Regions from separate parts of the Staphylococcus sp. IVB6181 genome, predicted to be linked through region 2. Evidence: riboswitches for the same ligand, from Rfam matches in the RefSeq annotation. Region 2 holds a riboswitch; each other region holds the start of a gene.

Region 1 (4,292 bases), 950 kb from region 2:
TCCGCTTCACTGATATTTTCTTTCATCTTATCGCGAATCAGCTGATACTGCTTTTGACTGTGCCACATGACTTCATATTTGTAGGTGCGCCACAGCTTTTCTTTTGTATATTGACTCACTATCTATGCTCCTCTTCTATCGTTCGTTTTCTCTTTACTAATAGCCGACAAGCAACGCAATCGACATCGCGACGGCACAAATAATACCCCAAAGCAAAATCAGTTTCCACGCAAATTTGAGCCATTGTATATATGAAATCTTCGCGACTGCCAACGCTCCCATCAAAATAGCAGAAGTCGGGAATAAGACGTTGCTGATGGAATCACCGTACTGGAATGCTAAAACGGTCAGCTGTCGGTTAATATCCAGCAAATCAGAAATCGGAACCATCAATGGCATCGTTGTCAGTGCTTGGCCTGAACCTGACGGAATAAAGAAGTTTAAGAAGAATTGGAAAATAAACATGACAATAATCACAATAGATGACGGGACATCATTGAGCAAGGTTGTCATAGCGTGAATAATCGTATCAATAATCTTCCCTTGTTCTAAAATCACGACAATCCCTTTCGCAAATCCTACAATCATCGCTCCGAATAAAATGTCTTTCATGCCTTCAATCATTGCATCGAATGTGCCATTCAAGCCTAATCCGCTGATCAGTCCGGCAATTAAACCTGCCAGTACAAAATTGGCACTCATTTGATTAAAGCTCCATTCATACGTAAAGATACCATAGACATTAAAAATAATCGCAAAGATAATCATTAATAAAGCGAGTGCTTGTCGTTTGGTAAAGCGGCCATAATCTACTGCTTCATGACTGTTGCCTTCAGATTGTTCAAGTTCATAGACAATACTTTTCTTTGGATTGCGTTTTACTTTACGTGCATACAACATGACGCATGTAATTGCGGCGGCCAGTATGAATAAGTAAATAATTGAACGTAAACCCCAACCTGAGAACATCGGTAATTCTGCGACAGTTTGAGCCACTCCGACCGTAAATGGATTAAGCATACCGCCGATAAATCCGCTTGCAGCACCCAATATGACCATCGCTGCACCTGTCATCGCATCATAACCTAACGTACGTGCAATCAAGACACCGATCGGCACAAAAATAATCGTTTCTTCGGCTAAACCTATAGAGAAACCTAATACCGAGAAGCCAATCATGGTTAAAGGAATCATCAAAATTTTTGAAGAACCTAAAACTTGAATCGCACGGTTAATGCCGTTTTCAAACGCACCTGTTCGATGTACAATTCCAAATGCACCGCCGACTAAGAAGATGTAAAAGACAATCTCTCCACCAGTCAATAACCCTTCAGGTACTGCTCTGAACAAATCCAAAAAGCCGACACCATGCTGTGCAATTTCATGATAAGACCCCGGGACCACTAAAGTCTGGCCGCCCTTATCTACACGTTTGTATTCACCTGCCGGAATAACGTAAGTTAACACGCAAGCCACCGCAATAATCATCATTAATAATGCATAGGTGTGCGGTGTCTTCAGTTTGAATTTAGACGTTTGATCCTCTGAATGCTTCTGTCCCTTTTCTTTCATACACATTCCCCCAACTCAGTTATTATCTGAATTTTCTTATTTTAAATTATATAACCTAATCCATCAGGAATAGTCGTATTAATTTTTAGGAACAGTCGTGCGCCATTACATATAAAAACTGACCGTTGTATTTTCGGTCAGCTTTTTTTCCTTATTTTTGGTTGTCTGAAGTTGTCGTTTCTTCTGTAGTTTGTGTCTCAGATTTTGTTTCATTTTCGACACGCTGTGTTTCATTTTGAGCTTTTGCTTCTTGTTGTTTTTGTGCTTCCCATTTAGCTTCTTTTTCTTGTTGTCTTATTTTACGCTGCTTTTCTTCACGTACTGCGAACACAATAAAGATAATTGCTAATAAAGGGAATGACATACCTAACCAGAACATTCCACTCACTCCAATTCTGCAGGGTTATCCCATATTTTTTATTCCATTTCATCATAACATTTCTGTTCATGCTTTTTTACTATTTGAAACAAAACCACACTTTCTTGACACGTTATATGAAACTCGATACATTGAGTGTAATGACAAGAATAATGCACTAGGGGCGTTTTAAAACTGAGATGAGGCCTTGCCTCAGACCCTTTGAACCTGATCTAGCTGAAACTAGCGTAGGAAAGTGTGAGATAGCGGCAAATGTAGTATGTCTTATAATAGGATTTTGTCTCGCTCTTTTACGCACAGCTGTTTTGCAGGTGTGTATTTTTTTATGTCTAATTTCATAAAGGGAGCGAATGATTATGGCAAGAACAATATTAGTAACAGGCGGCGGACGCGGCTTAGGTGCAGCGATCAGCCGTACTTTAGGCACACAAGGTTTTAATGTCATCATTAACTACAATCAAAGCGAAGCAGCAGCAAAAGCACTCGCAGAAGAAATCGGTAATGAACGTGCCGTCGCAATTCAAGCAGATGTCACAAAGCGTGAAGATGTAGAACGCTTAGTACAAGAAGGTACGAAAGCTTTCGGTCAAATTGACGGCGTTGTCAATAATGCATTAATCGGATTCAAATTTGATCCGACTGCCCAAAAAGCATTCAAAGATATGGATTGGGAAGACTATCAAACACAAATCGACGGCACTTTAAAAGCTGCGTTCAATGTCGTTCAAAGTGTCATCCCTCAATTTATGGAACGCCAACGCGGTACTGTCGTATCTATCGGTACTAATTTATATCAAAACCCAGTTGTTCCTTATCACGAATATACAACTGCAAAAGCTGCCTTAATCGGTTTTACGCGCAATATCGCCGCTGAATTAGGCCAATACGGTATCAATGCGAATGTAGTATCCGGCGGTTTGCTTAAAACTACCGATGCAAGTTCCGCAACAACACCAGAAGTCTTTGATTTAATTGCTCAAACTACACCACTGCGCAAAGTAACGACACCGCAAGATGTCGCAAATATGGTGGCGTATTTAGTTTCAAAACAAGCAGACGGTATTACAGGACAAAACATTACAGTCGATGGCGGCTTAACAATGAACTAAGAGGTGAAACAACATGCCTGTACCAAAAGAGAGACAGTTGCATATAGGCGTATTATTATATGGTACTGGCCATCATCAGGCAACTTGGTTAATGCCTGATTCCAGTATTGAACAAATCGGAACCATCCAATATTATCAAACACTCGCACAAATCGCAGAGCGCGGTTATTTCGATGCTGTTTTCTTTGCGGATAATCAATCTTTTCCCGCAAATAACGACACAACCATGCCCGCATTCTGGTTTGACCCTATCGTCAACTTAACAGCGATATCACAAGTCACAAAACATGTTGGTTTGGTGTCTACTATTTCCAGTACGTTCTCTAATCCTTACACTGCCGCAAGGCAGCTTTTAAGTTTGGACCATATAACTAACGGACGTGTAGGTTGGAACTTAGTCACATCCATGACAGATATCGAAGCACAAAATCACAGTATGGAAGGACTTCCGAATCACGCTGAACGTTATGCGGTCGCAGATGAATTCGCAGAAGTAATGAATCAATTATTCGAATCTTGGTCTGTGAATGACTTTAAACATGACCGCACAAACAATCAGCTGATTGACGCTGAACACATTCAACCATTCCAGCATAAAGGCGACAATTTCCAAGTACGCGGCCCGCTATCTACACCAAGCAGTCCTCAGGGCAAACCCGTTGCCATGCAAGCAGGTGCCTCTAAACAAGGTGTCGCTTTAGCTGTGAAATATGCGGATGCTGTTTATTCTGTGTCATGGAATATCCAACAAGCAAAGCAGTTCAGACAACGTTTAGATGATGAAATTAAGACCTCTGGACAGACTGACCGCGAACTTAAAGTATTCCCAGGTCTTGTGACTTATGTCGCTGAAACACGTGAAGCAGCACTTGCGAAGAAAGCTGAATTAGACAACCTGCTTCCTATTGAAACAGCATTAAATCAACTCAGCTTCTTTGTTCAACAAGATTGTTCTAAATGGGCATTAGATGAGAAAGTACCAGAACTGCCCCCTGTTTCAGAATTTACAGGACCTGTCGGAAGATATGAAACAGTCTTAGAAATCATCCGCGATACAGATCCGACCGTACGTGAATTGCTCGGCTACCTTAATGCAGGCGGCGGTCATCTCACACTGATCGGTACACCAAAAGAAATCGTCGATGAAATGGAACACTGGTTCAACGAAGGTGTCGCAGATGGCTTCAATCTCATGCCTCCAACTCTGCCAGGAAGCTTAGAAGATTTCGTCA
Region 2 (4,292 bases):
GTACCATCACCATAGAAAATCATGAACAGTGCTGAGATGATACTGAATAGTATCGTATAAACTACAAATAGTGCTGTTATCTTAAACTTCATACCGCCAAAGATGAGTAAGAATAATAACATCAGAACGGTTAAATAAATCATCACATCAAAATTGTGTATAAAGATGACAAAGAAGAATAAGAAAATACCTAAACCTAATTTGGTAATGATATTGACTTCATCTACGAAGGTGAAATATTTTTTCCATGCTTCAAACATTGTCTTCACCTTCCATTTCAAAAAGCTCATCTTCACATAACATATGATCGCGCAACTCAATACGTCTTGTAGGGTAGCGTTCGATAATATGCGGATCGTGTGTAACCATTATAATGGTTTGTCCTTGTGCAACACGTTTTTGGAAAAGTGATAATAAATTAAATGTGTTGCGGCTGTCTAAACCAAACGTCGGCTCATCTAATAAGATAATATCAGCATGAGAGCTTAGCGCTGTTGCGACGCTTAATCGACGTTTTTGACCCATAGATAATTCGAACGGGTGATGTTCTTGAACAGCTTCTAAATTCAACATTTGTATCAGTTGTTTTGTTTCTGCTTCTGCATCAGGGCCGCTGAAGTTGATGAAAATCTCTTCATAAACTGAATTTGTGATAAATTGCAGTTCTGGATTTTGATAGACCAAGTACATATGCTGGGCAGCTTCTTTAATTTTGTGAAGCGGTTGGCCGTCATAGGACATGGCACCGCGATATTTAATCAGCTGCATCATCGATTCTAATAAAGTGGTTTTACCGGCACCGTTTTTACCGGTAATCGTAATCCACTCGCCATCACCAATTTCAAAGTCAGGGACTTGAATCAAGGTCTTTTTGCCTCTGATAATTTCACCCTCTGTATACTTAAAGCGTGCTTTTGAAGGTGCAGCAGCGTTTAAATTTGGTTGTGGTGCATGGTCCCAAGCTTTAGGGTGCCATACGCCGTATTCTGTCAATAAATCTTCATGCTGGTTCAATATTACCTCAGGTGTGTCATCAGCAATGATGTGGCCGCCATGGCCCATTAATATGACACGATCGACATGTTCCCAAATATGTTCTACTTTATGCTCAACGATGAGTACAGTTTGATCTTGCCACATCTCTTTGATTTTATTCCATAAATCCTCAGTCGCATCTACATCCAGCATAGCGGTCGGTTCATCCAAGAAGAGGGTATCTGCTTCTTGGAGTACCGTTTCAGCAATAGCTAATTTTTGTTTCATACCTCCGCTTAATTGAGACACGGTTTGTTTTGGACCTACTTCTAAATCTACAGATTCTAAAGCACGTTGAATTAACGCATCCATATCTTTACGCGGTACTTGTTTGTTTTCTAATACGAATGCTAATTCCTCATATACTTTAGGCATACAAAACTGTGTATCCGGGTCTTGGAAAATGACACCGCTGTTTAAATCTGCTTTTAAGTCATCATACTTCATAGGCAATTCAATCAAGTTCGGTACAATACCGCTTAATACATTAAGCAAAGTACTTTTGCCGCAGCCTGATGGACCTAAAAGCAAGACTTTTTGTTTGTCAGGTATTTCTATATTTAAACCATCAAAGATTTTATTTTGTGCATTTGGATATTTGAGTCGTAAATTTTGAGCAAATAACAAGATAATATCTCCTTACAAATTGTCGTAATCTTTTTTAGAAGCAGGGCGGAAGAGTTTGGTAACTCCGGTTTGATCCAGTGCTTTGACAAGATAGTATGGGAAAATCCCTGCTAATACAATACCGCTGATACAACGGAAGAACACATATAAGAATAAGTTCCATCCTGCAACTTCACCAAGATAACCATAGTAGAAGTCGATAGGGAAAGTAACAAGTGCAGCTGCTAAACCAGCAATGACTGCCACCATTAATTTGCGTGATTTATAACGGAAAATCGCAAAAATAATTTCACATGCTAAACCTTGAAGCAAGCCGTAAATAATTGTTGCAATATCAAAGCGTCCCATGACGATAGTTTCACCAGCACCCGCAGCAAATTCAGCGAGTAAAGCGACGCCTGCTTTAGGAATGATCAGGTAAGCAACAACAGCTGCAGCAAACCACATACCATAAGATAATTCTTCTAAGTGCAATCCAGTCACTTGCATCGCTTTGTATACAAGGTTCCAAATGTTGTAAATGATTGCAAAGATGACTGCGATTAACACAGTAACTAAGATATCTGAAAGTTTAAGCCCTTTAGACATAATGAATCAATTCCTCCTATAAAAATAAAAAACACGCAAACTTGTCTAGCAAGCAGCGTGAAACAGGCATCGGAACAAACCGGTACCACCCTCAATCGACAACCGGTTCATCTTCCGCACTTTCCTACGCTAGTCCAAGCTAGATCAGGTTCGAAGGGTTTGAAGCATGTGCTTCATCTCAGTTCGAAACACCCCTAGTGCATTTATTCATTTGATTTATAATAAATGTATGCTTTTTAGTACTAGATGTCAAGGTCATTTTGCGATTCATCCTTATAAGAACGGGTATTGAATTAAGATGACAAAAGATTAAATTTGTGTAAAAACAAAAGTAAAGGATTGAGTGTGCTGACCAATTCTAATATACTACCATAGAATGATTTACTATAATTTTTAAAGACACAACACGTCTGTTCATATATAATAACTATGAGGTGAAAAACATGTCGTATATAAAGAAGCACGCTGAGATCATTTTTAGTTTGATTATTGGCATTGTTTCACTTTTAATTGGCATCATTGTACTGCTCAATTTATCATTCATCCATAAACTTGCTAAGGGGAGCAAGGTTGACTTACATATTAATAATGTGTGGGATTTCATCAATGCATTCTTTATTGAAATTATCCGGATTATGAGTCAATTTATCGGCCATTTCCCTATCATCAGCGCCATCTTAATCATCTTATTCGGCGTTGCATTGCTTTGGATCGGCTATTTGTTATTTATCACGACAAAATATGATTATGATATTTCAATTTTCTTCCTTATAATAGGAATCTTTTTCTTCCTCATCACAATTGTCTTTATGACACAAGTCTACGGTTTCTTCGCAGTTATCTTTATTATCCCGTTCATTGTGCATATTGGCTATATTGTTTATAAGGACGAACTTAACAGCGACCATCAGAAGGAACATTATTTATGGATCATCTGTACGTATGGTATCAGTTATTTAATATCTCAGATTTCGTTATACGGAAGAATAGAGAGTCATGAAATTGCATTGATTGATATTTTAAGTGTCAATGCTTTCTTCTTAGTGATGTGGTGTTTAGGCCAAATGTCGATTTGGAACTTCTTATTCCTAAGACGTTCATTGCCTTTAACTAAAGCAGAACTTGGAGAAGAGATGGAATACTCTAGAACTGATAAAAATGGTGCAATCAGCCAAACGAAAGAACAATTGCGTGAAATTCAAGAACGTACCCAAGAATTCACACACCGTACACGCAGAAGCATTGACTTAGAGAAAATCAGAACAAAAAAAGATAAAATTAAAAAGACAATTAAAGATAAAATTGATTTGCAGGAAGACGATATTCCGAATTGGATGCGTCGACCGAAATGGATCAAACCAGGTATTGTAGAGTTAATTTGCGGAACGATTCTGTTCTTATTCACATTATTAGAATTGAACAACCGTAATGGATTATTTATGTCAGGCGATTGGGAATTGTCACAGACATCTTATGTTATTGAATGGGTGACTTTATTCCTATTGCTGCTTGTCATCATCGCTTATATTATTACAACATTGACGCATTTCTTACGCGGCAAACTGTACTATGCACAACTCTTCATGGTAAGTATCTTGTTCTTCAAATTACTTACTGAATTCGTGAACATTATGATTCATGGCTTATTATTATCAATTTTTATCACACCGATTTTATTTATAATGCTTGTTGCGGTAACCATTGCATTTATTATTCAATTAAGAACACCGGACCATTAACAACAAGCTGAAGTCGAGAAATCAAATAAAGATTTCTCGGCTTTTTTATTTTTTTAGTTGTTCTGTTTAGAAAGGGACTGTATTATACGTTAAGATGAAAGTAACTACACATAGAAGGCGGAATAATAATTATGAAGACAGCAATTTTAAATAAAGGCAAAGAACAAAAATATTTAAACCAGTATCCTTTAGTAGATGAAGAAGACATTTTTGAACATAGTCATTTAAAAGACGGGGATATTTTCCATATCATTACTGATGACGGCCGTTATATTGCTACGGCTTACGTAGGCCGTCAGCATA
Region 3 (4,292 bases), 1.2 Mb from region 2:
GAAAAGCAACAAAGAGAAAATTTCAATGGTTACTGCGTATGATTATCCAAGTGCCAAACAAGTTGAAGCAGCTGGTATTGATACAATTTTAGTCGGTGACTCGCTTGGTATGACTGTTCTTGGATATGAGAGCATAGTACAAGTGACACTTTCTGATATGATTCATCATGCTAAAGCCGTTCGCCGCGGTGCACCAGACACATTTATCGTAGTAGATCTGCCTATCGGCGCAGTCGGTATTAATGATGAGAGCGACTTGAAAAATGCGTTGAAATTGTATCAAGCAACTGATGCGAATGCTTTAAAAGCAGAAGGTGCACATTTAATCAGCTTTATTACAAAAGCGCGTGCAATGGGCATCCCTGTAGTTTCGCATTTAGGACTGACGCCGCAAAGTGTCGGTGTAATGGGGTATAAAATGCAAGGTGCGACCAAAGAAGATGCATTACAGTTATTAAATGATGCACAGGCTGTGAAAGAAGCGGGTGCAGTGATATTAGTACTAGAAGCCGTTCCAAGCGATTTAGCAGCCCTTATTTCAGAACGTTTAACGATTCCAGTCATCGGTATCGGCGCAGGCAAAGCCACTGACGGACAAGTACTGGTCTATCATGACATGCTGAATTATGGTCAGGATCATCATGCTAAATTCGTTAAACAATATGGTGATTTCTCACAAGGTGTTTCAGCTTTAAAACACTATCATGAAGAAGTACGTGCTGGACAATTCCCTTCTGATGCCCATACGTATAAGAAACAAATACTGGGGGAATTAGAGTAATGGTACAAGTTATTACCTCTATCTCAGAGATGCAGCAGCTGGCTCAATCATTCAAGCGCCAAGGCAAAACAATCGGCTTTATTCCGACAATGGGTGCGTTGCATGACGGCCACTTGACTATGATGACACGTTCAACTAAAGAAAATGATGTTACGGTCGCGAGTGTGTTTGTTAATCCGCTTCAATTCGCACCTGATGAAGATTATGACGCCTATCCTAGACAAATTGAACAAGATACTGAATCGGCACAATCTGCTGGTGTGGATTATATCTTTCACCCCAGTGCAGAAGCTATGTATCCAGATGAAATCGGTATTGCCCTTAAAGTCGGGCGTCTTGCTGAAGTGTTAGAAGGTGCACAGCGTCCGATTCACTTCAATGGTGTAGCCACTGTTGTCAATAAACTCTTTAATATCGTTCAGCCTGACCGTGCTTATTTCGGACAAAAAGATGCGCAGCAATTAGCTATTGTAGAAAAAATGGTGAAAGACTTTAATCACCCGATTGAAATTGTGGGACAAGCGATTGTACGTGAAGCAGACGGTCTTGCAAAGAGTTCTCGCAATGTATATTTAACTGAACAAGAACGCGAAGAAGCTCCTGCTCTGCAAGAGAGCCTGCAGCTGGCAAAACAATACTATCTAAACGGCGAAAGAGACAGTAAAGTCATTATCGACCGCATCACAGATTATTTACAGCAACATACAAGCGGCCATATTGATGAAGTGGCTGTATACAGCTATCCAGAGCTGGTCGAGCAGTCGCACATTGAAGGCCGATTTTTCATTTCGCTCGCAGTTAAATTTTCTAAAGCACGCTTGATCGATAATATTATTCTTGGAGATGACCAATAAAATGATAAGAACTATGATGAACGCTAAAATTCACCGTGCACGTGTGACAGAATCGAATTTGAATTACGTAGGGAGTATTACGATTGATGAGGCAATATTAGAAGCGGTAGATATTTTACCGAATGAGAAAGTTGCGATTGTAAACAATAATAATGGTGCACGCTTTGAAACTTACGTAATTAAAGGTGAAAGAGGCAGCGGAAAAATCTGTTTAAACGGTGCTGCTTCACGTTTAGTTGAAGTCGATGACATCGTCATTATTATGACATATGCACAACTGAATGAAGAAGAACTCAAACACCACACTCCTAAAGTTGCTGTAATGAATGCACATAATGAAATTGTTGAAATGATTCATGAAAAAGAAAACTCTATCGTATTGTAATCACAATAAATTGGTTTTATTTGTCATCTTTTTTCACTGATTCTATAAAGCCAGTCCCTGTCATCCCCTGAATTCCTGGTATAGACTTGGTCTGCTATTGCTTTTTCTATCAAAGTGATTTATGATGATTTTGTAATGAAAAGAAATTAGTAATTTCAAGAATGAAAATTACAGTCCAATACGTTAACGCCTCGCTACACGAATTGTTAAAGTATTGATGTTTGATGCTTTCTTATTCTACTAAGAATTGAATAATACAATAAGTCCACTGGAAGTGCCTGTTCCTACAGGCTGAGATCCTCGTGTTTGATGAGGAAATTCTTGGAACCTGATCCAGTTCATACTGGCGTAGGAAAGTGGCGTATTGCACTTTTTAATGCGCTGTTTTCCTGTACGGAAATAGCGCTTTTTTATTTGTTTTATTTCCAGTAGAGACTTTTCAAAGGGTGAAGGCAATGTGGGTTGCGATTTCTAAACAAACAATAACCCCTGAATTAATAAAACAGTACGCGGCGATTGAACCTATAATAGATCAATTAATTTTACGTACGCGTCCAAAAGAACAAGTGAAAGCAATAGAAGCATTACTCAAAAATGATTTCCCGAAAGATAAAATAACAGTACATTCAGACAGTGAAGTTTTAAATCGATTCAACTTAACGCATATTCACTTTAAAGAAATGGATGAACGTGCCTTTCACTTGAAACAAACACATCCAGATTTATGTGTCAGCATGTCTACACATAGTCAAGCAAGTGCACAAGCAGCAAAACGCCATCATTTAGATTATGTCTTGTTCGGACATTTATTCAAAACAGCATCTAAACCTGGTCTGCCGCCGCGCGCACAAGAAGAAATCGATTCAGTTTTAACCGCAGATATTCCAGTGATTGCGTTAGGCGGTATCAACTTCGATACTTTATCTGAAGTACCACAAGGCTTCTCAGGTATCGCAGCAATTTCACTCTTCGCACATCACGATTTACACACACTAAGTTCATTAAAGGAAGGTGAATAACTATGTATGATGCAGCAATTATCGGTGCTGGTGTAATGGGTATGTCCATTGCACGTCATTTAAAAGACAGCGGTCTGAGTATTGCATTAATAGATAGAGATATTGAAGGCAAACATGCGTCTTATAAAGCCGGAGGCATGTTAGGGGCACAAAATGAATTTACCGAAGACAGTCCCCTGTTTCGTCTAGCACTGGCATCACGTTCAAAATTCGATGCTTTAAGCAAAGCTTTATTGGCTGAAACAGGTATCGATATCCAGTACCAGCAAAACGGTTTAATCAAATTAGCCGCTTCTAAAGCAGATATCCCATCACTTCAACAACAATATGCATTCTTGAACGACAATGATCCGGATGTCCGTACACTAACAGAAGCAGACTTAAATCAATTAACGCATGGTTTAGTCAAAGGTACAGAAGCAATGATGTTTGTGCCGCATGACCATCAAATTAATGCGAATCATTATACGAAAGCACTGCATGCCTCATTGAAGGATGAGCCGAACATCGACCGCTTCACCAACACCAATGTCACTGCCATCCACCGTGTCGGCGACGGTTATGAAATCGAAGCAGAACGTAATGGCCGCCGCACCATTACACGCGCCTATAAAATTATCGAAACAGCAGGTGCATGGGCCGGCAATGTTACAGAACAGCCTGACATTCAAGCAACTGTCAGCGGTGTTAAAGGCGAAGTCTTATTAGTCGAAAATGAAAATTTAGATTTAAAACAAACTTTGTTTATGACCAACGGCTGTTATATCGTACCGAAACCGCCCCACCGTTTCCTAATCGGTGCCACAAGCTACTTCGACGATTATTCTGTCGGTGTATCTGACCAAGGCAAAACATGGCTGTTGAATCAAGCTGTAGAACGTGTTCCAAAACTTAAACACAGCAAAGCACTCAAACATTGGTCAGGTGTCAGACCGTGGACAGAAGGAGAACAGCCGATTATGGATGAAGTCCAAGACAACTTATGGATTATCACCGGCCATTACCGCAACGGTATTTTATTATCACCGATTATCGGAGAACTGATGGCAGAGTGGATTATCACAGATACTTGTCCAAAAGCTTTAGAACCATTTCATAAAAACAGGAGGGAACATTATGAAGTGCATCATTAATGGCGACCCTTTCACATTTGACGAAGCTTTAAGCATTCAAAGTATTTTAGAACAGCTTGAACTTGATCCGAAACGTGTGATTGCGGAGCATAACCAAAACTTAATACAACGTGATGACTT

Evidence for each region. Region 2 has a riboswitch for thiamine pyrophosphate ahead of MUA90_RS09695 (ECF transporter S component). Riboswitches for the same ligand answer to the same signal wherever they lie in the genome.
Region 1: another riboswitch for thiamine pyrophosphate. It lies ahead of MUA90_RS00950 (3-oxoacyl-ACP reductase); the one in region 2 lies ahead of MUA90_RS09695 (ECF transporter S component).
Region 3: another riboswitch for thiamine pyrophosphate. It lies ahead of MUA90_RS02120 (thiamine phosphate synthase); the one in region 2 lies ahead of MUA90_RS09695 (ECF transporter S component).

What each region holds. Positions count from the first base shown of each region.
Region 1 is NZ_CP095096.1:199,422-203,713, reverse strand. Features, by position in the region: gene MUA90_RS00965 (YbgA family protein) at 1-119, opposite strand, end outside; gene MUA90_RS00960 (YfcC family protein) at 157-1,572, opposite strand; gene MUA90_RS00955 (hypothetical protein) at 1,724-1,951, opposite strand; TPP riboswitch at 2,101-2,202, shown strand; gene MUA90_RS00950 (3-oxoacyl-ACP reductase) at 2,308-3,060, shown strand; gene MUA90_RS00945 (LLM class flavin-dependent oxidoreductase) at 3,074-4,292, shown strand, end outside.
Region 2 is NZ_CP095096.1:1,992,923-1,997,214, reverse strand. Features, by position in the region: gene MUA90_RS09705 (energy-coupling factor transporter transmembrane component T family protein) at 1-260, opposite strand, end outside; gene MUA90_RS09700 (ABC transporter ATP-binding protein) at 253-1,662, opposite strand; gene MUA90_RS09695 (ECF transporter S component) at 1,675-2,250, opposite strand; TPP riboswitch at 2,355-2,456, opposite strand; gene auxA (lipoteichoic acid stability factor AuxA) at 2,694-3,989, shown strand; gene MUA90_RS09685 (class I SAM-dependent rRNA methyltransferase) at 4,121-4,292, shown strand, end outside.
Region 3 is NZ_CP095096.1:492,789-497,080, reverse strand. Features, by position in the region: gene panB (3-methyl-2-oxobutanoate hydroxymethyltransferase) at 1-781, shown strand, start outside; gene panC (pantoate--beta-alanine ligase) at 781-1,635, shown strand; gene panD (aspartate 1-decarboxylase) at 1,637-2,020, shown strand; TPP riboswitch at 2,281-2,392, shown strand; gene MUA90_RS02120 (thiamine phosphate synthase) at 2,476-3,039, shown strand; gene MUA90_RS02115 (NAD(P)/FAD-dependent oxidoreductase) at 3,042-4,172, shown strand; gene thiS (sulfur carrier protein ThiS) at 4,156-4,292, shown strand, end outside.